DNA from 3 places in the Candidatus Brocadia sinica JPN1 genome. Region 3 is predicted to be linked to each of the others. Evidence: riboswitches for the same ligand, from Rfam matches in the RefSeq annotation. Region 3 holds a riboswitch; each other region holds the start of a gene.
What was found. Region 3 has a riboswitch for cyclic di-GMP ahead of BROSI_RS20590 (hypothetical protein). Riboswitches for the same ligand answer to the same signal wherever they lie in the genome.
Positions count from the first base shown of each region.

Region 1: linked by a shared signal. The riboswitch ahead of BROSI_RS11950 (hypothetical protein) and the one ahead of BROSI_RS20590 (hypothetical protein) in region 3 are both predicted to bind cyclic di-GMP.
Region 2: linked by a shared signal. The riboswitch ahead of BROSI_RS00135 (LamG-like jellyroll fold domain-containing protein) and the one ahead of BROSI_RS20590 (hypothetical protein) in region 3 are both predicted to bind cyclic di-GMP.

Region 1 is NZ_BAFN01000001.1:2,634,651-2,641,853, reverse strand. Features, by position in the region: gene BROSI_RS11955 (PKD domain-containing protein) at 24-2,540, opposite strand; gene BROSI_RS11950 (hypothetical protein) at 2,537-2,773, opposite strand; cyclic di-GMP riboswitch class I at 2,863-2,982, opposite strand; gene BROSI_RS11945 (LamG-like jellyroll fold domain-containing protein) at 3,522-6,479, opposite strand; gene BROSI_RS11940 (REP-associated tyrosine transposase) at 6,867-7,203, opposite strand, start outside.
Region 2 is NZ_BAFN01000001.1:36,461-43,663, forward strand. Features, by position in the region: gene BROSI_RS00130 (FG-GAP-like repeat-containing protein) at 90-2,975, opposite strand; gene BROSI_RS00135 (LamG-like jellyroll fold domain-containing protein) at 3,092-5,533, opposite strand; cyclic di-GMP riboswitch class I at 5,599-5,696, opposite strand; gene BROSI_RS00140 (hypothetical protein) at 5,862-7,203, opposite strand, start outside.
Region 3 is NZ_BAFN01000001.1:3,580,488-3,587,690, forward strand. Features, by position in the region: gene BROSI_RS16395 (efflux RND transporter periplasmic adaptor subunit) at 1-621, shown strand, start outside; gene BROSI_RS16400 (efflux RND transporter permease subunit) at 1,002-4,232, shown strand; cyclic di-GMP riboswitch class I at 4,867-4,988, shown strand; gene BROSI_RS20590 (hypothetical protein) at 5,417-5,767, shown strand; gene BROSI_RS20245 (hypothetical protein) at 6,078-7,203, shown strand, end outside.

The sequences.
Region 1 (7,203 bases), 950 kb from region 3:
GTCAAAATCCCATACGCAAGATCTTATTTTTTAACCTTAACATTTAAGTAAGTTTTTAATCCATTTGCGTCAAATTCAACCGTTGCCCTGCCTTTCTTCTTTTTTGCAGTTATTTCAAACACGGCCTGACCATTGGAATCTGTCAATTGACTTTCCGGCGAAACTGATATTCTTTTCCATCCATTTTTAGAAATAATCTCCGATGTAACAGTCACACCCTCAACCAGACATCCAGTTTCTCCTTTCACAGTCACAGTTACATCATCACTGTTATTTGACGTAAGCGTTAACCCGGATGGAAACACGTCTATCGACTCTGCCTCACAAGGTGCAACGGTAATGGTGCGGGTGGACGGCGTCGGATCGGCAAGACCCAGGGTATCTGTCACCGTAAAGCTTACCTTAAAAGCGCCCGCCGTATTAAATTGTTTCAGACCGGGATCTTCTTGCGCTGAATCGGAAATACCTGATCCACTCCCAAAACTCCACAGGTAGTTCAACGGAGTGTTGTTATCAGGGTCCGTACCCGTACCGGTAAAATTCACCGAACCTCCCACATTGATCGTCATATCTCCACCGGGTGTATCTATTACCCCATTGGGTGCCTGATTGGGCAACTGCACCGTGATGGTATCGTAGAGAGTCATCGTATTATTTGAAGTGTAATCATCGTCTTCGAATCCATCGACTGTAACCATTGCTCCTACATAATAAGTACCTGGTGGGATATCACTTGGTATAGTCATTGTATATGTATCGACGTTATACGCTTCTCCAGTAGATGTAGTCCAATAGTAATATCCACCCATTTGATAGTCTTTAGTGCTAATAGTTCTATTTGTTGATAAATAGAATCGAATTCTTAGGTCAGAAATATCATTATAACACATGTTTTCTACAGTAACATCTTCTATAGTAATGTTTTCCCCTGCAAAATAAGAACTTTTATCTGTTTCAGCATTATGTAATCCATCGGAAGCATAATATGACTCAACACCAACATCTACAACATCTAAAATGCCTGTCTGGCTATCATATGCCCTGCGAATTAAATATGCATCAGGGTGATGTATGCCTCTTCCATTTTCTACAATATCAAAATAGTATGGGTGCATGACAGAGAGGTAGTCATAGTCATATGTTTCTTCATAAATTCCTTGTTGATAACCCCAGGAATGTCCCACTTCATGATTAACAGCTGGACGATACAGTATAACATCATAATTACCCAAAGCATAATCTTCGTCATCCGTCCAAGAATAGGCATTATTAAATGCAATATCTGTCTCTAAGATTTCAGTACAGTTATAATAATCCCAGGAGTAAGTTATGCACACAGCAAGACCGCTTCCCCAATTAAACCCATATGCATTATATAACTGTGAGTCATCAAGAAAACCCACAAATTCATTTACACCGTTATTCCCTCGGTCATTCCCATCATCAGCATATTTTCTGTAAATATCCATAAAATTATTCCACATAGACACACTAAACTCATTGTCATCGTAACAAAACCAATCCTCAGGAACCTGCTCCATAACAATTGGCAAAGATTGAATGCCGCAATAACCTAATGTCCCCCCTTTAGGAACCGGAACAGTTTCAGAATATACCCTGGCACGTTTATCAGATTCGCCTGTAACTTCTAATATAGTTGTATTATTTCCTTTTTCACCAAGAGTCGGCAACTTCTGTCTAACTATTGATTTAAAGTCTTCGACTTCCATTTTCCCATTTTGTCTCCTATAAAATCGCCCCTGACTACCTCTTTTTAACCTTTTTTTCCCCAGATGTGTCTTAAGTGCGATATTCTTAATGAAGTCAACAAATTCTTTCAAACTCAGTAACTGAAGTTCATCATCGGTTCTTTTACTTAAGATATCCGATTGCCTAACAGAATCGTTTGGGTTAGAAGGACTCGGTAATTGAGACTTAAACCTTTCAGATATTTGTTCCTTTGGTTCTTCTTCAATTATTCTACCATTTTTAATATGCGAAACACGTTTTCTACTGACCTTGATTCCTTCCGTATTTATGCCAACAACGGCCTTCTTCGATGGAGTTAAGAGATATTCCTTCTGGGAATCCATATCGTGTATTATTTCGAATAGACCTTGTCTTCCTCCTACAACAGGGTTCATATAAACCTTCCCATCGTCTTGTAGAAACATAAGATAGCGATGTCCCTCCTGCAAAATTGGCGCATCGTTTACACGCATTCCTTTATCACCAACCTGCCCCCCTGCATATGACAGCTGAATTTCAGAAAATTTTTTCTGCTTAGAACGCTCTGTTTCATGAACAATTTCAATATCAGTAAAATACACTTCAGTAATAATAAATTCTTTATTGTTAAACTGGCACATTTGACGATCTACTGTACCGATACAAATAAGATCGGCAGTTTGTGCAATTTCCGCAATACTCAGACTAACTTCCATAGCTGTGACTTGCATATAATTCCCTGTAAGGTTTATTCCTACAACTACAATAAACAATAAAAACCATTTTAAAAACCAGTAATTTATTTTCTTCATTTTATCCCCTTGAATTTATTAAGGTATCCGTGACTATCATTATTCAAAGCTACACCTGTAACTTCTGCCAATTTAGCAGTTCTTACACTATAAAACTTGGCCGCATTGATAAAAGCATCCATCGCAATTGCTCTTAAAGCAGATGCATTTGCACTTTTTTCTGTCCTGTCTACTATCTCTGCATACATTACAGTTTCATCGTTTGGATACTCTTTTCGTGAGGTGTACCCCATTGTCTAAGTATTCGACAGAGCTTCCGGCAAAGTTTCTCTATATCCATAAAACAAAAAAGCCTTACTGCAAAAATGTCCATCAAAACATCTTCGGCAGTAAGGCTGTCTTCCAAAATATAACACTAAACCCTTAACTCTCTACTCTCAACTTTGTTGAAGACCCTGTTACTTTGCGTCCCCTGATCACTCAGGATTTGCCCTTTTCGTTATCCTTTTTGTAGGAGGATTTAATAGTTTTTATAATCGCTGTCAAATAAAAAATAAAATTTTAAATCATAGATCAGATTAAACAACGCCTTTGAAAAATACCTTAAGAAAATGTTAATAGCATAAAGTGTACCATAATTAGGACAAAAGAATTATTATGCTATATTAATCTGAAGTAATATATTATTATATATTTATGCATAGTACAAAGATTGAATTGGATATCTGAAAGATGGGGAAAAGTATGACATGGCACATAAGTGTGCCTTCACACTTATGTGCCATGTCACACTTTTTTCTTGAGGAAGACTCAATTCATTTATCATTTAAGACGGTGACCCTTTGCCCCCTTCCACCCACATAAATTTGAAATAAAGTAACAATTTAGTTTTTTGAAAAATTCCAACAATAACAATGTTTTACATACCGTAATAGGGGCAGACTTGAAACCTGCCCCTACAATAAATACCATTCATGCAGGATTTCAAAAAGCTACATTAATACGAAATAAATGGTAGGCGAGCCTACCCTACAAGGCGGCTCATAGCCCATTATTATAGAGATACATCACATCCAGACCAGTCAATTCCAACTTATAAAGCCTGACATTATCAATGACGCCGTTAAAATAGCCTGAATTCACCCGCGAATACCCTATTCTCATATCAGGATACGCCGTTAATGGTACGACTGTATTTCCTGCCGGATGGGTTTGCGTATTCACCAATGCGCCATTTACATAGAGCCTCTGCTCGCCCGTCGTCTTGTTGTAGGTGCCTGTAGCATGGTGCCAGCTTCCCACTGAATTGCCTAAATTCCATTGGGCCGTTCTCGTGGTCCTTGCACCGCCACCTTCCTGTGTCACAAGGACAAACTGGAGGGTATTGGGGGCACCTGCGGGAAACCGTAATTCAAACCCCTCACGGAGTTGCAGATTTGAGTTACTTCTGAACCCGCTAAATATGGTATCATTGCGGATGGTATCTTTAGCATCCTTATAGAACCATGCAGAAATGGAAATCTCGTCCTGGTTGATTCGGGGGATTGACACATAATCATCTACCCCGTCAAAACCCAGTCCAGTTCCATTTATCCCCGCCGTCCATATCGCCCCTCCATTGACTGCACCGTGGTTACCGTTGCCTGACGAATCATTGGCGATCGTCTCCGCCCCTTCATCAAGGGTGTAGTGTGCCAGCAGGACACCGGTAAAGGCGTTGTATAAGTCATGGATTTCCTGATCACTCAAGGGTCGATTGTAGAGGCGAACGTCATCGATGATACCATTGAAATATCCGTTTTTAACCCTCGAATGCCCCATCCTCATATCGGGATAAAATGTCAACGGCACAACGGTATTTCCCGCCGGATGGGTTACGGTACGGACCAATTCTCCATTGACATACAACCTCTGCTGACCTGTCGTCTGGTTGTAAGTGCCTACGGCATGATACCAACTACCAACGGAGTTACGCAGGTTCCTTCGGGCAATTTGCATCGTCTTGTTTCCGACTCCATCCTGTGTCACGAGGACGAACGCAAGGGTGTCGGGGGTGCTTGAATCAAACCGCAATTCAAACCCCTCCCGCATTTGCAGATCTGCATTGTTCCTGAATCCGCTGAAGATGGCATCATTGCGGATGATATCTTCAGCATCCTTATAGAACCATGCACTCACAGAGACCTCGGCGCTGTTTATCAGGGGGATTGACACATAACTACTCGTACCGTTAAAATCCAACCCGCCTCCGTCCTTGCCAGTTGTCCATGTTGCCCCGCTGATGGTGCCGTCATTGCCATTGCCTGAATAATCATAAGCAGCCGTCCCCATTCCCTCATTAAAGGTATAAATACTCAGGGCGCCGGAGGAATTGCCCGTGAATGGCGACAAGAGCCACGGGGTATAGTCTACAAGGCCACTAACGCTATCGCCTGTCCCCGGACCGGCGCCGGAAGGGCCGCTTGCATCACCCCACCAGTTGTTCTCCGCATTTATGGCAACAGCGCTACCCTGGTTAAGAATACCATGGTAAAGATTGCCGGTGATGTTGCAATGGTTTATAACGGGATTGGCGTCATTAGACAGAACACCATATTTATTATCTTGTATATTCGAGAAGGTTATGGATGGCGCGGCTCCAACCGATGTGTAAATACCACCGGTATCATTGTTTCTTACCGTGCAATGCTGAATGGCAGGCGAGGCATCTTGACAGGTAATTCCCATTGTTGCATATTCTACAATGCAGTGCTCCATGATTGTGCCTGCATCATAGGTGTCAGGTCCAAATGTTATCCCACTCCAATTTCCTGGTACAGGGGTTGCCGCGCTGGAGGTAAAAGTAATGGGCTTATCACTGGTTCCATGTGCATTTAAAGCGCCTTTGTGAAAAATGAGTCCTCCCGGGCTATTAAATTTCACCACACACCCTGGTTCTATGGTCAAGGTAGCTGTTGAATATAGACCGATATTCAAAAAACCACTAATTTCATAATCAAATCCATCCTTTGGCCAGGTGGCGTCTGGGGCGCCGAAGTAGTCCAATCCTCCGGAAATTGATATAGCATCCGTCCCGTTACCGCTTCCGGTATTCCCGCCGCCAAGAAAGCTGGCTGTATACGCCGTAACGCGGATGGGATACCAACCGTTATTATTCCAGACATTATTTGCTATGGTACAACCAGGTAAGGCATTGCTAAATTCCATACCATAAGTTACACAATTACTAATGGTATTATCGCTGATATTTGGCAACGGACCATCCCCCCCAACTCGAATACCCATACCACACGCTGAAATCGTGCAGCGCTGTATGGTTGGCGAAGAGCCACTCAAAACCTCGATACCAGTACCGTTAGCATTGTTTATCGTGCAATGCTGAATATTCGGCGAAGAATTGTTGCTAAGGTAGATACCCTCGGTGGTATTTTCTATCGTACAATCTTGAATAACCGGGGAACTATCAAACTTACATAGAACACCACGTCCGCAATGTCTGATCGTACAGTTTTGAAAAAGGGGGAAAGGTACTGCGTTGTCCGTACAAAGAACCGCATCAGTCGCATATTCAATGATACAATTGCTCATACTTACCCCGCCGGTACTCTCCTCAAATCTTATCCCACGCCAATCACCCGGCGCCGGGATTGCCTGATTAGAGGTAAAGATGATGGGATTGCCAATGTCCCCATTCGCATTTAAACAGGCGCCTTTTACCTGGTATTGACCAGTGGATATGTATGCATTGCCATCAAATTTTACGACACATCCTGGCTCTATTGTCAATATAACTACACCCTCTACCGTGGGATCAAGTATTACATATCCCTGGACGATGTGGGGGTTATCGGCAGCGTACCAGGTGGTTTCACTTTGTTGGATTATTTCGTTCGTGTGATACACAACAGCAAAACTGCAGGCAGGCAGGGTAAAAATGAAGATACCTACAAAAACGGTTAAGACACAAAATACTGAAAGCCATTTTTTTATACCTTCCATGTTGCGTCCTCCTCCTATCTGACAAAAGGTTTTATAAAAACAGACGACCATTGGAAATTATTAAAAAAACTAAATTGATAAAGACGACTAAAGGATTGCCAATTGCCGGATACCCTGTTTGACATACGCTATCACGCGGTTGCATACGGATAGCATACGGATTAAGGATTTTTTCAGAAAAGTTGTAAATATTGGTCAATTACAGCTTTATATTCTGTCGCTATACGAATAAAATCTGATGGGTGCGCTATCGCTTCACCCATCCTACTAGATTATGTAGGATGGGTTAAACGAAGTGAACCCATCATTCCCAATGTTTCGTCGTTTTTCATGCAGGATGGGTCAGGCGGAGCAGAGTCATCAACATAATAACCATTTTACATAATCTCATTCAAAATCCATTTCTTCAATCGTTTCAGGTTCGCTGCTCCCCCAATCCCATTCATACAAACCTTGTTTGACCACCTTTTGAAATGAACTATGTGGCCAATCGCATGGCCTTGCCACCAGCTTATGCCTGACGGGATTATAATGAATATAATCCATGTGCCTCCGCCAATCTTCTTCATTACGGATGAGGTGTTCCCAATATCGTCTCTGCCACACGGTACGTTCTTGTTTACCCTTTCTTGAGTGGCTTTGCGTTTCTTCCAAAGAAAAACATGCCCGGCTAAAAAAATGTTTGATTAATCGCCACCTCGTTGCAAAATCACGATCTTCTTCG
Region 2 (7,203 bases), 3.5 Mb from region 3:
AATTGTTTTGAATTTCTGATTTCATGCCTTGGTGTTAACGGTTTTCTATGAATAAAACTTACAAAAAAGTTTTTAAAGGTAACACTCTACTACAGGGCATTATACAAATCCTGCACTTCCTGGTCGGTCAAGGCACGTTTGTAAATTCTAACATCATCAATCGTACCATTAAAATAACCATTAAACCCTGTATGCCCTATTCTCATGTTGGAATACAATGTCAATGGCACAACCGTATTCCCCGCCGGATGGGTTCGAGTATTGGCCAGCTGCCCATTTACATAGAGCATCTGTTTCCCTGTAGCCTTGTTGTAAGTGCCAACTACATGATACCAACCACCAACCGAATTGACCAAATCCTTTATAGCAGTTTTCTGTGTCTTATTTCCACTTCCATCCTGTGTCACGAGGATAAATTGAAGTGTATCAGGTGCGGTTTTATAAAATCGCACATCAAAACCCTCTCGAAGTTGCAAACTTGGATTCCATCCATATCCACCAAATATGGCATCAACACCCGTTGCATCATTTGCATTTTTATAGAACCATGCAGCAATGGAAATCTCTTCATGATTCATACGGGAAATTGATACGTAATCGTTGATTCCATCAAAGCTTAATCCATTTCCACTCTTCCCGGTCGTCCATGCGGCTCCGTTCACAGCGCCATCATTACCGTTGCCAGACGCATCAGTTGCAATCGCTCCTGCCCCCTCATCAAACGGATAGTGGGCTACCATAGAGTCATTTATATTCGTCTCGACAGTTGTTAGCTCCTGGTTCGCTGAAATCTGGCTTAATGTCTGGACGGCGCCACTTGGCCAGAATATATTAATAGTATCTACCACACTTATATTCCCCAAACCAAAATGAAGTGGGGACACCCCCTGTGAATAAACTTCACCTCCATTCCCATTTAGCTGGCGTGTTTGAATCCCCTGAGAAGTATTTAATACTACCCTGGCGCCAATTCCTGATCGGTTACTCTTTGTGCCTACCAATTTAATTTTTATCCAGTTATTACCATTCCCAGGATTTTTGTAAAGTATTGCCTTCCCATTTGATAGAGGAAATCCCCATCCAAATCCGTTCGACAAAAACAAATCCAGATTTCCGTCATTATTAAGATCTCCCCATGCTGCGCCATAATGACGTCCAACTGCATTTACCGCCGCGCCAACTCCGGCCGTCCCAGTAATATCCTCGAAAGTTCCGTCTCCCAGATTACGATAGAGGGTATTTGTCCTGTTTCCCAGGACATCGCTTGCGTCTACAACATATAAATCTAAATACCCATCATTATCAAAATCTCCCCAAATTGCCCCACTATTATTGCCGATGTGTCCGGTACGTGATTCCTCGGTTACATCGGTAAAAGACCCATTTCCATTATTCCGATAAAGTGTTGATTTAAAATTTGTCTTTATTATAGGTGAATTAGTCTCCACTTGCGAAAAATTCCCGTCAGATATAATATGCCCCCAAAAACCAGGTCCAGATACACTTACAGTCTTAGTCCATTGTATATGCCATGTATTACCCGTTTCTTCTTTCCAAACGAAGAAGGCATTTTCTTTTCCAACATTAATCATCGGCATGCCGGTAACTTCATCGGAATTCAGAGTAAAAGGAATTGTGAGGGGATTTTTTCTATCCTTCCCAACGAATACAGAAGCGGTATTTTTCTGACCATTTATCCGGAGATCAAAAGTAATATTACTACCCGGCTCACATCGAAAGGTCACATCCCCGGGTTCGGTGAATCCAGCTAATGTATTACTAAAATCAATCCTTGTTTGATCCCAAAACAGTGCTCTATGATAATCATTATTGCCCCTGGCAACATAAAGGTCAATGAATCCATCATTATTATAATCCCCCCACGCAACACCCCTCACCGTTTCCTTGTTTCCAACAATAAAGGAATTATTCAGATTGTAGGCACCATTTCCATTATTGCGATATAATTTGCCCGCTTGCCACCCCCCCGCAAACAAATCCATATTTCCATCATTGTCATAGTCAGCAAAAGACATTATATAATCAAATAAATTAGTTAGTCCCGTTGAGGCCGTAACATCATAAAAAGATCCACTTTTATCGTTTTTATATACAACCCCTGTGCCTTCGTCGCCACCAAAAGACACAAACAAATCTAAATAGCCGTCATTATCATAATCTATCCAATTTGTCCCTCGGGCAGAAGTAATGTCAATGCCTGCCTGATTCGAAACATCCGTAAATTTGCCTGTGCCATCTCCTTCCCAAAGTTGACTACTATGATCAGTACCTATTCCACCACCACCGACGCCAATAAACAAATCTAGATTTCCATCGTTATTATAATCTCCTATAGCATACCCATGTCTATCAATTTGACTATCAGTCTTTATACCCGAGTCGTAAATTATATTCGTGAATGTTTCATCCCCCTTATTCTGGTAAAGCGAAGGTCGCCATGTGTGATGAGGGTCCACGATATCCAAATTACCATCATTGTTGATATCTCCCAATAAAGGATTTCCAAATGCATGCTTTTTAGTCTGCTCTAGCCCGGAGATCACTGAAATATCGTTAAATTGAACCGGACTAACCAGAGATGGCGATGGAGTCGCGGAAACTTCATCTGATGATAAACTCTCGCCAAACGAATTTACTGCTGTAACAACGAAATAATATAAAGTCCCATTATTAAGACCTGTCAGTTGATAGGGAGATGTAATTTGCTTTATTTGCATTCCTGCAAGAGTTATCCAGTTTGATTTATTTATTCCAGGGTGTCTTGAAAGATATATATTATAACCAGTTGCTCCAGCAACACTGCCCCACGACAGGTTAACCATGCCGCTTTCGGCTGTAACTTCCAGATTAGGGGGGATGCCAGGCACCTGTCCGTTTGCTTTCAATTCCACGATAAAATTAGAAATCAACGACGGGGTTAATATGATAGTTAATAAAATGAATCTTTTCATCATTGCTTTATCCTCAAAAAACAGATTTGTCCCTATAAATAATTACGATGTAAACAAAAAATATCCTTTATCCACCCGCTACACTTCGCACTTTTAAGTTCCTTTGCGGGCAAAACATCTCATAAGGCATTGTACAAGTCCTGGACTTCCTGACTGGTTAAGGGTTGATTGTAAAGGCGGACGTCGTCAATCTTGCCCTTAAAATAACCATTATTGCCGGAACCCCCTATTTTCATGTCAGGGTATTGAGTCGATGGCATAACCGTGTTTCCCGCCGGATGGTATTGGGTATTAACCAGCTGTCCATTTACATAGAGCTTCTGTTCCCCTGTAGCCTTGTTGTAAGTACCTGCAACGTGATACCAACTACCAACTGAATTGGCCAAATCCTTTATCGCGGTTTTCTGTGTCTTATTTCCACTTCCATCCTGCGTCACGAGAATAAATTGAAGCTTATTGGGAGTAGTTTTGTTAAATCTCAAATCAAACCCCTCCCGCAGTTGTACGTCTGAATTCCATTTATATCCACCGAATATGGCATCAACGCCTGTTGTATCATTTGCATTTTTATAGAACCATGCGGTAATGGAAATCTCGTCATGATTCATACGTGGAATTGATACGTAATCATTGATTCCATCAAGGCTTAACCCATTTCCACTCTTCCCAGTTGTCCATGTGGCTCCATTGATAGCGCCATGATTTCCATTGCCAGATGTATCAGAAGCAATTGTCCCGCCCCCTTCTTCGAACGGATAGTGAGCCTGCAGGCCAATACTAAGGGCATTGTACAAGTCCTGAACTTCCTGGCTGGTTAATGGTTGATTATAAAGGCGGACGTCGTCAATCTTGCCCTTAAAATAACCATTATTGCCGGAACCCCCTATTTTCATGTCAGGATATTGAGTCGATGGCATAACCGTATTTCCCGCCGGATGGTATTGGGTATTAACCAGCTGCCCATTTACATAAAGCTTCTGTTCCCCTGTAGCCTTGTTGTAAGTACCTACAACGTGATACCAACTACCAACTGAATTGACCAAATCCTTTATCGCGGTTTTCTGTGTCTTATTTCCACTTCCATCCTGCGTCACGAGAATAAATTGAAGCTTATTGGGAGTAGTTTTGTTAAATCTCAAATCAAACCCCTCCCGAAGTTGTACGTCTGAATTCCATTTATATCCACCGAATATGGCATCAACACCCGTTGTATCATTTGCATTTTTATAGAACCATGCAGCAATGGAAATCTCGTCATTATTCATACGTGGAACCGACACAAAATCATCAATTCCATCGAAACTCAACGCCCCCTCGCTTTTACCGGTTGTCCATGTGGCTCCATTGATGGTACCATTATTTCCGTAGATTGAAGAATCAATAGCAATCGTCCCGTTCCCTTCATCAAATTTATAGTACCCTACCATACCGGCTTTGAAAACTGTTATATTCACCACGCTAGAAGTCGCCGTTGCTCCATCGTTATCTGTTGCTTTTGCTGAGAGTACATAACTGCCAGCGGTTACATTGTTCCATGTGAGAATGTGAGGTTCGGAGGTTGTTTCACCAAGTTTTGTGCTCCCCGCGTAATACTCAACCTTGCTCACGACACCATCAATATCCGAGGCCGTTGCCGTTATCGTTATGTCCGTTGGCGTTGTAAATGTTGCCCCATTAGAGGGGTTGGTTATAGCCACAGTGGGCGACGCATTATCTCCCAAACCATCGGCCAGATTCCTCCCTCTCGAGAGTATTTCATTGGCGCCTCCTCCGGTCACTACAAATAAATATCCAGTGTAAGGCGAATGTGGCCGGGAAAACGTGGGAAAAAGCTCAAAGCCTGTTTTCCACAAAAGCTTTATAATGTCTATCTGCGATACAGGCGCTACCCTACCAAATCCTCTCCCATTTGCCACATTGTATACCCCCATAATAAACCACCCGTGATAATCCAGAGGCCCTGGTTGATCTATTTCGGTAATATTTTGGTAACCAACATCACCCGGGTACCGATCAAAATAAATATTGGGATAAATTACGTAACCTCTTTTCCACTCACTCGCGCCATATATTTCATACACCCCACTACTACTACCACCGCCTCCGGGAGACCCCTGGTCTACAATATTTGTACCATACCTTATATATTTCGTTTTTATATAATAACTATCTGGAAAGATCGATACCTCTGATACCTTTGCCCCATTATCCCACTCGAGTCGAACGGTCTTGACATCTGCCCCATCCTGTACAACATACGCAGTTGTTAGTGTACCACGATTAGCGCATGCATCAAGGTAAAGCCCTGCCTGATCCTCATTGACACTCTTGATCACCAGATCCTTGATCACATGTTCATAATGGTCTCCGCCAAAAAAACGCCCATATTTCAGTCTTATCTTACTATTCTCTAGAGATACTTCCAATGCTCCAGCTGTATCTGTCCCAATGCTAATACTTCCCCATTCTTGTGCAAAAGAGGGAAAAGACAGAATGAATAAAAATCCTAATATGCCGGTGAAAGAAATCGCCCCTAATATTAATTTATGTCGAATAGCCATTTTCTTACTCCTTAATTAACATTCAAATAAAAAAGCCTTACTGCAAAGATATTTATAAAAACATCTTCGGCAGTAAGGCTATCTTGTTTAAACTACTTCCCTGTATGTTTAAAGACCCTTTACTTTGCGTCCCCTGATTACTCAGGGTTTGCCCTTATCGTTCTGTTTTTCTTTATTTTTTGTTTCAAAAAGGTCGTTATTTTAAAATCACACAGATCATATTTTTTCTTTTTTAGCATAAATATTGTTTTATGTCAAGAAATAATATAATAAATTTTTACAATGCCGGTTTATTTATAACGAAGAACCTTTTCCTCTAAAATAGTTTTTATTTTATCGTCACATCATCAATCCATAGGGTTCCAGGCCCATAGAGCCTGAATTCTGCCCGCAAATATGCCGCATTGGATAGCGCCGTACCCTGAACGGTAATTTTCGTCCAACCCGACGTACCGCTTACCAGGCCAGATGATTTATAGCCTCCCAAATACTTTAAGGAGGAATCCCAGAAGTTTATGACAAGCTTTCCATATTGCTGTATATCGCTTGCCTTCATCCAGACAGAAGCTGTATAATAAGCGCCGGCGAAGGCCCCGATCTCTGTCGTTTTGCTCATCCAGCGCGCAAATGTTCCGATTGATTGGCCGGAAACTATTTTAAGGGATCGACTTCCGCCATGTGCGGCATCTGTCGTCCAGGTGAATGTTCCTTTGCCAGCAGTGAAGTAATTTACCATGGGGTCTGTTTCAAAGCCAGGATTGGGGGCAAGATTGGTTGTTGTGGAATTAGTAGTAAAGGACCTTTCACCTCCGTATTTGGTTCCGGAACTGTTTTTTGCCACCAGCCTGTAGTAATACGTCTTCGCTGCCGACAAGCCGTTTATGCCTATGCTTATTGCTGTGTCGCCTGAACTGCTGACACCCTGCGCCGATGACTTGCTGCCATATGTCCCGCTTATTGTGCCATACTCAAACCATGCTGTAGTTGATAAGCCATTGGCATTCACTGTGCCTCCCAACGTAGCGGAATTTGACGTCACATCGGTCGCTGACCCCGTCACAACCTTTGGAGGTATACCGGTTGATGTTGATACTGTAAAAATATATCCCCTCCCCTTCACCTGACCATTGGTTGCATCGACATCAATACTAACCCCACTCTTTAACCTTATTTCATCGCCAACTATTGCAACATCGGCGCTCCCATCCCCGGACTCAATAAAGTATCCATCGGCACGTTGTACCCCGGTGACCGTCTCACCCGCATTGAGTTTTACCACGCCGTTTTTCGTCACAAACACCACAAAGAGTTTTCCTGTCTTCGGCTGACGTGAATACATGACATCGCTGCTGGCATAACTCTTTGTGCTCCGATACACACTGCCATCCCATGAACGATCGGTGAGAGGAACATTATTTAAATTGTCCCAATTCGGCAAACACCGTATGAGTTTAAGTCTGGGATAGACTTCCGTGATGTTCTGAAAGCTCGGCATATTTCCCGTGCCGCCGAACCGCAGGAACCAATTATACCATGCCCTGTTGATACCAGCATTGGCCGCATAAAGACGATTTTCATACTCGTCGACACTGTTGGGCTGACTGATGCCCATCATATCTTTCGTAATAGCCAATCCTGAATTAAAAATAGCGCTATCATCTACAAATTCC
Region 3 (7,203 bases):
ACTGATCTGGATAGTATTCCGGAAACGGCGGGCAGGGGGCTTACCCGATATGAGCTAAAAGCGCAGTTTGATGGTGTCGTTATTAAAAAGGAGATTGCTGTGGGTGAGGCTATTAAGGAAGATGCCGATATCTTTGCCATTGCTGATTTACGTACGGTTTGGGTGGGAGTCACGGTGTATGCCAAAGACCTGAGTGTGGTCAGGGTTGGACAAAACGTTACGGTAAGGTCTAAGATATTAGGTCTGGAAGCAAACGGTACGCTGGCATATTTGGGTCCACTTGTTGGTGAGCAAACACGTACTGCACTGGGGCGAGTTATTGTGCAGAATCCAGAAGGACGTTGGCGTCCCGGCCTCTTTGTTACTGTCGGGATTGTTCAGGAAGAAGTGACAGTACCAGTAGCAGTACCAGTCGGTGCAATACAAACATTCCGTGATTGGTTTGTCGTTTTTGTACAATACGGAGATCTTTTTGAAGTCCGCCCGGTGGAGTTAGGGCGGAATGACGGGCGATGGGTTGAGGTATTGCATGGTCTTTTTCCGGGTGAGCGATATGTTGCCAGCAATAGTTTTATCCTCAAGGCTGATCTCGGTAAGGCAGGGGCAACGCATGATCATTAGCTAAAGATAAATCCGAAGTACAAATTCGAAAATGCAAAAACAGAATTTCGAAATTCGAAATCCGAAATAAACTTCAATGAGCAATAACAAAAATCCTCGACAATATGATTTAGAGGAACGAACATTTTTATTTGCTAAAAGTGTGAGAAGTTTTGTGAGAAAACTACCTAAGATCATTGTCAATATTGAAGATGAGAAGTAACTAATAAATGCATCAGGTTCTGTAGGAGCCAATTACATTGAAGCTAACGAATCGCTGAGTAAGAAAGATTTCTTTTTAGAATAAAGATTTGCAGAAAAGAAGCAAAAGAAAGCAGATATTGGCTAAGATTAGTTTTTGTCACTAATAATGCTGAACTTTTAAGAAAAGAAGGTGAAGTATGCTTGAGCGAATATTAAAATTTTCAATCCGCCAACGATGGGTAGTCCTTATAGCAATCATGGTTATTGCAGTTTTTGGTGGGTATAATTATCAGAAACTTCCCATAGATGCAGTGCCTGACATTACCAATGTTCAGGTTCAGATTAATACAGAGGCCCCGGGATACTCTCCACTTGAGGTCGAACAACGTATTACTTTTCCTGTTGAGACATCAATGGCTGGTATACCTGGCTTAATGGAAACTCGTTCGTTGTCGCGGTATGGGCTCTCACAGGTGACAGTTATTTTTCGAGATGGAACAGATATTTACTTTGCCCGACAATTGATTAACCAGCGTATCCAGGAAATAAAGGGAAAACTGCCGCCTGGTGTTGATCCGCTTATGGGGCCGATTGCAACGGGACTTGGCGAGATCTTTATGTGGACAGTTGAGTCAAAAGCAGGCGCTCTAAAACCGGATGGGACACCGTATACATCCACCGATTTAAGAACCATTCAGGACTGGGTTATCAGACCTCAACTCCGTAACATTCCTGGGGTTACTGAAGTAAACACCATCGGCGGTTACGAGAAACAATATCATGTAACTCCATACCCTGATAAACTGATTGCATATGGATTGTCATTTCATGACGTTCTTCAGGCCCTTGCCAGAAATAATGCCAATATTGGTGCAGGGTATATCGAACACAGCGGAGAACAGTATCTGATCAGAGCCCCCGGCCAGGTGGTCGACATAGAGGATATTCGGCAGATTATTATTGGGAATTACAAAGGGGTACCCATTTATATCAAAGACGTAGCGGAGGTTTTGTTAGGGAAAGAACTCAGAACAGGTGCTGCTATGGAAAACGGGAAAGAGGTTGTCCTGGGTACGGTCTTTATGCTTATGGGCGAAAATAGTCGGACAGTATCAAGAATGGTGGCTGATAAGATGGTTGAAGTGAACCATACACTGCCCGCGGGTGTGGTGGCTAAAACGGTCTATGACCGCACTACCCTTGTAGAAAAAACCATACATACCGTGAAGAAGAATTTGGCTGAAGGCGCCCTTTTGGTCATTGCTATTCTATTTCTCTTTTTGGGGAATATACGGGCGGCCCTCATCACGGCATTTGTTATACCATTATCCATGTTATTTACTGTTACCGGGATGGTAAGCAACAAGGTGAGCGCAAACCTTATGAGCCTCGGGGCATTAGACTTTGGAATCATTGTTGATGGCGCTGTAATTATCGTTGAGAATTGCATTCGCAGGTTGTCAGAGGAACAACACCGGCTTGGACGGTTATTAACACGCCAGGAGCGGTTTGGGGTTGTTTTTGAGGCATCAAAGGAAGTACGGAGAGCAACCATGTTTGGTGAGTTAATCATTATGATCGTTTATTTACCAATCCTGAGCCTGACAGGAGTTGAGGGGAAGATGTTTTATCCCATGGCATTTACTGTGATTGTTGCCTTATTTAGCGCAATGGTTCTTTCCGTGACATTTATTCCTGCCGCTGTGGCGTTGTTCTTTTCCGGAAAACTATCCGAAAAGGAAAACTTTTTTGTGCGATGGGCTAAGAAAACCTATATTCCTGTTTTAAGCCTGGCTATGCAGAATAAGGGATTTGTTATAACAGTCGCAGGCGTGATTGTTGTCCTGAGCGGACTTTTAATGACGCGTATGGGAAGTGAATTCATACCAAGTCTGGATGAAGGAGATATGGCAATCCATGCCCTCCGTATTCCGGGGACAAGCTTATCACAAGCGGTAGAGATGCAACATGTCCTTGAAGAAAAGATAAAAGAATTCCCGGAGGTGGATACTGTTTTTTCCAAAATAGGAACCGCAGAGATTGCTACTGATCCTATGCCTCCAAGTGTAGCCGATACATTTGTTATGCTAAAACCACGGTCAGATTGGCCTGACTCTCATAAGTTAAAAGAAGAGTTGATACATGAACTTGAGGAGTATCTCAAAAAAATTCCCGGCAACAATTATGAATTTACCCAGCCGATCCAGATGCGCTTCAATGAGCTTATCGCTGGAGTGCGAAGCGATGTGGCAGTGAAGGTATTTGGAGACGACATGGAAGTCTTGCTTGAAACCGGGGAAAAAATCGCCAGAGCCTTTGAGAAAATACCGGGGGCCTCGGATGTGAAAGTAGAGCAGGTGACAGGTCTGCCGGTTCTGACCATTCAGATGAATCGCAAAGAAATGGCGCGATACGGTCTTAACATTTCTGATGTGCAGGAGGTAATAGAGGTTGCAATTGGGGGGAAGAGTGCAGGGAATATTTTTGAGGGGGATCGGAGGTTCGAACTCATGGTACGCCTGCCTGATGATATGCGCAGTAATGTGGAGGCGCTCAAGAGATTGCCGATTCCATTGCCGGAGAGTGGGGGTGGATTGGATACGGGCGTATTATTCGCAGCGCATTCTAAGGAAAGCAAACGACCGAGTTATATAACGCTTGGCTCTATTGCGGAATTTAACATTAAACCTGGTCCTAACCAAATCAGCAGGGAGAACGGCAAGCGCCGGGTTGTCGTGACGGCAAATGTGCGTGGTCGTGACATGGGTTCGTTTGTGGAGGAGGCTGAAAGAAAGATCAAAAAGGATGTCACTATCCCGGCGAACTACTGGATTACCTGGGGAGGACAATTTGAGCAGATGATGTCGGCAAAGAAACGTTTGCAAATTGTCACTCCCGTGGCACTTTTATTGATCTTTTTCCTGCTTTTTATCACATTTGGAACCATAAAAGATGCCCTTTTGGTCTTCACAGGTGTTCCTTTTGCCCTGACCGGGGGGATAGTTGCACTCTGGCTCAGGGGAATTCCATTATCGATTTCGGCTGGTGTAGGGTTTATAGCGCTCTCCGGTGTGGCAGTATTAAATGGACTTGTCATGATCTCATTTATCACCAAACTGCGTTCGGAGGGCAATCCCCTCGACCATGCCATTCTTCAGGGTGCAGTTACACGTCTGCGTCCGGTACTGATGACCGCCCTCGTTGCCTCTTTAGGGTTTTTTCCGATGGCGATGGCTACCGGAACGGGGGCAGAAGTGCAGCGTCCACTTGCTACAGTAGTGATCGGCGGAATTATATCATCAACTGTCCTCACCTTGCTGGTACTTCCGGTGCTTTATCGGATATTTCACCGTGCGGATGATATACGTAAGGATGAAATGAATAAGGATGTTTATAGTATTGGTACGAAAATAGAATCAAATGTCTAAAAAAACAAACATTTTCATACCCTTTTGTGAGTCTTCGGTTCATGACGGTTTCCTGTATAAAAACTTCCTTTTTTTATAAGTTTTTTACCTCCCCTCAATCCCCTCTTTGCAAAGGAGGGGATAAAGGGGGTGGTTCATTTTGGTTGCGGTTGTGCTGCGTTATGATGTCTCCTGTAACTATTCAGCGAAACTGACAGAGAATGTTTTCTTAGAATAGTTAGGAACCAACAGGGAAAACGGACAGACAGAATAATCCCGAAGGGATGACATGATTATAGAATATCGTTATACCAGTGTTGTTAACCTCGTAGGGGTGATATAGTATCATTGTTTTCGCAATATTTCACCCCTACGGGGTTGAATATTCTGGTGTGTTTTTTTCTATAATCATGTCATTCCTTTGGGATTATGTAATCAATATTTTATTCACTCGTAGTGGTTGTAGGCAAAAGTCTGCTGAATCGTTATGTTTCATTTTAAAAATCCCTTCAAATTCAAAATCGAAATCGTTCGACTGAGCGCTCACGACGAAGTCCGAAACAAATGCCCACTATTTTCTTGACAGGGAAAATATTATTGGTAGATTACTTGAGTTTTGAGAAATACCAAAATATGTAAAATAGTGAAGAAAATATAGCGACAAAGGCAAACCCTGAGTGATCAGGGGACGCAAAGTAACAGGGTCTCTGGGTTTGCACGACGAAGAAACTCCAGCAGCAGCAGCAGCAGCAGCAGAAAGATAGCCTTACTGCCGAAGATGTTTTTTTACAAACATTTTTTAGCAGTAAGGCTTTTTTGTTTTAAGAAACATTGTAACAATTTTGCTCTTTGAAAAAGGGTAGAGTTGAATCATTGTGTTTAGCCACTGTGGAAGCTTCGTGGTGAGTTTTTGGCGCAAGGTGCGACAAATGGGCTCAACGGTTGGGTTGAGGAACGAAACCCGACGTTTTGGTAAACATAAGGCGGTTTTAAGTTTTGCTCTCGTTTTAACCAGCATACTTAACTGGACCTTAAAAGATTTGTTTTCGTTGAATACATTTTTTAAGAGAGGAGAAATGCCCCAAAGAAACTTTTTCATGGTATTGAGTACATGAAAACATAAGGTATATCCTGTGTTATATGAATGAACTTATTTTTAATGTAATGTTATATCGGCAATGATTGTGGAAAGGAGCAGGAATAAAATGCATAAGTACTGGCTAATAGTTGTTATGGTACTTTTGTCGGGGATAAGTAAGTACGGTTATGCAAAGGATATGGGTTCAGAACTAAAAGACAATAGCGCAGACAGTGGTTTTTCTATAACGGAGAAAACAAACGATAGCACGATCGCCCGTTTCCGTGGAGATGGAAAGGTGGGTATCGGCACAGCTGACCCCAACGCGACACTGGATGTGTGGGGAAACATCGGGATTAACGGTATTTCCATTATTAACAATTCCGGTCAGTGGGTTGGTGATACGACCGGGTTGGTTGGACCGGAAGGGTCTCAGGGGCCTCCAGGTCCGCAGGGGCCACACAGGGTATTCGGGTGAAACAGGAGCACAAGGCCCGCAAGGGGAACAAGGTCCCCAGGGTATGGCAGGGCCGATATGACCCATAGGGCCACAGGGGCCGCAAGGTGAAACTGGCGCGCAGGGGCCTCAATGGCTTCCGGGACCAATTGCAGGCATAACTAAGCAAATCACCTATAATGACAATGGAAATGCTGCTGGTGCTGAGGTTTATTATGATAAAGCCAATGGTTATGTTGGTATTGGAATTGAGAATCCTAGCACCCCCTTGAATGTTGCCGGGTCTGTTTTGATAAGTGGTGCTAATAATAAATTGGTTGTGGATGGCAATGTGACTGGAAACCAGGGCGTTATTTTAGATGCTGCAAACAATATGGGAAGGATTGTATTGTCTGGTGGTGCCGGTGGTTTTATTATTGGGAGAAAAAGCGAGAGCGACGATGTTTACTTTTCTCATAATTATGGTTTAGAGCTTTCAACAGGTAATTTTCGTCCCATTACTTTAAACAGCGTAAATGTTAACGTGGGTCGGACAGAACTACCAACAACAATGCAAGTTATAGGTACCGTTAATGCTATTTCCTTTATGGGCGATGGTTCCGGGCTTACGGGAGTGACTGTGACAGAGACAGATCCTGTTTATAGCGATAGCATTGCATCGGGGATTTCAGTTGCTGATATTGGTAACTGGAATACGGCATTTGGATGGGGGGATCATGCTACCGCAGGATACTTAACCAGCTTTACTGAGACAGACCCCACAATTCCTGCAAGCTTGAAGGACGGAATAAGCTGGGGTGAGATTGGCAGCAGGCCTCCTAGATTGGACGATGGGGATGATGTCGGGATTACTACTGAGAGTGATCCCACAGTTCCCGCAAATTTGAAGGATGGGGTGAGTTGGGGTGAGGTATCAAGCATACCTCCTGATATTGCTGATGGTGACCAGGTTGGTATTGTTTCTGAGGTTGATCCTCAAGTGGGTACAAATACCACGAACTATGTTTCCAAATGGAACGGTTCTCAACTTGTTACGGGAACGATCTTTGACAATGGGAATATTGGTATTGGAGTTCCAGCTCCTAATGCTAAACTTGATGTGTCGGGAGCTTGTAAAATATCTGGTTCAGGTGATGTAGGAAGTGCACATTATGCTATTGTTAATACAACAAAAACAACTCCTGGAAGTGCATATAGATGGATTATTTATAATATGACCGGTGTATATGGTGATAAATTAAGTTTCTGGTCTTATGATTTTACAAATCCATGTTCCGGAGGAATGTGTGATGAAAGGTTTTCCATCTATGATAATGGAGATGTTTATGTTCCCGGCAATGTCGGCATTGGTACAACAAATCCTGCACAGAAACTCCATGTAGTAAGTACTGCACCAGATGCCTCTGCTACCGGTATTGCCCATTTCGAGGCGACATCTTCCAATAACCGATATATTA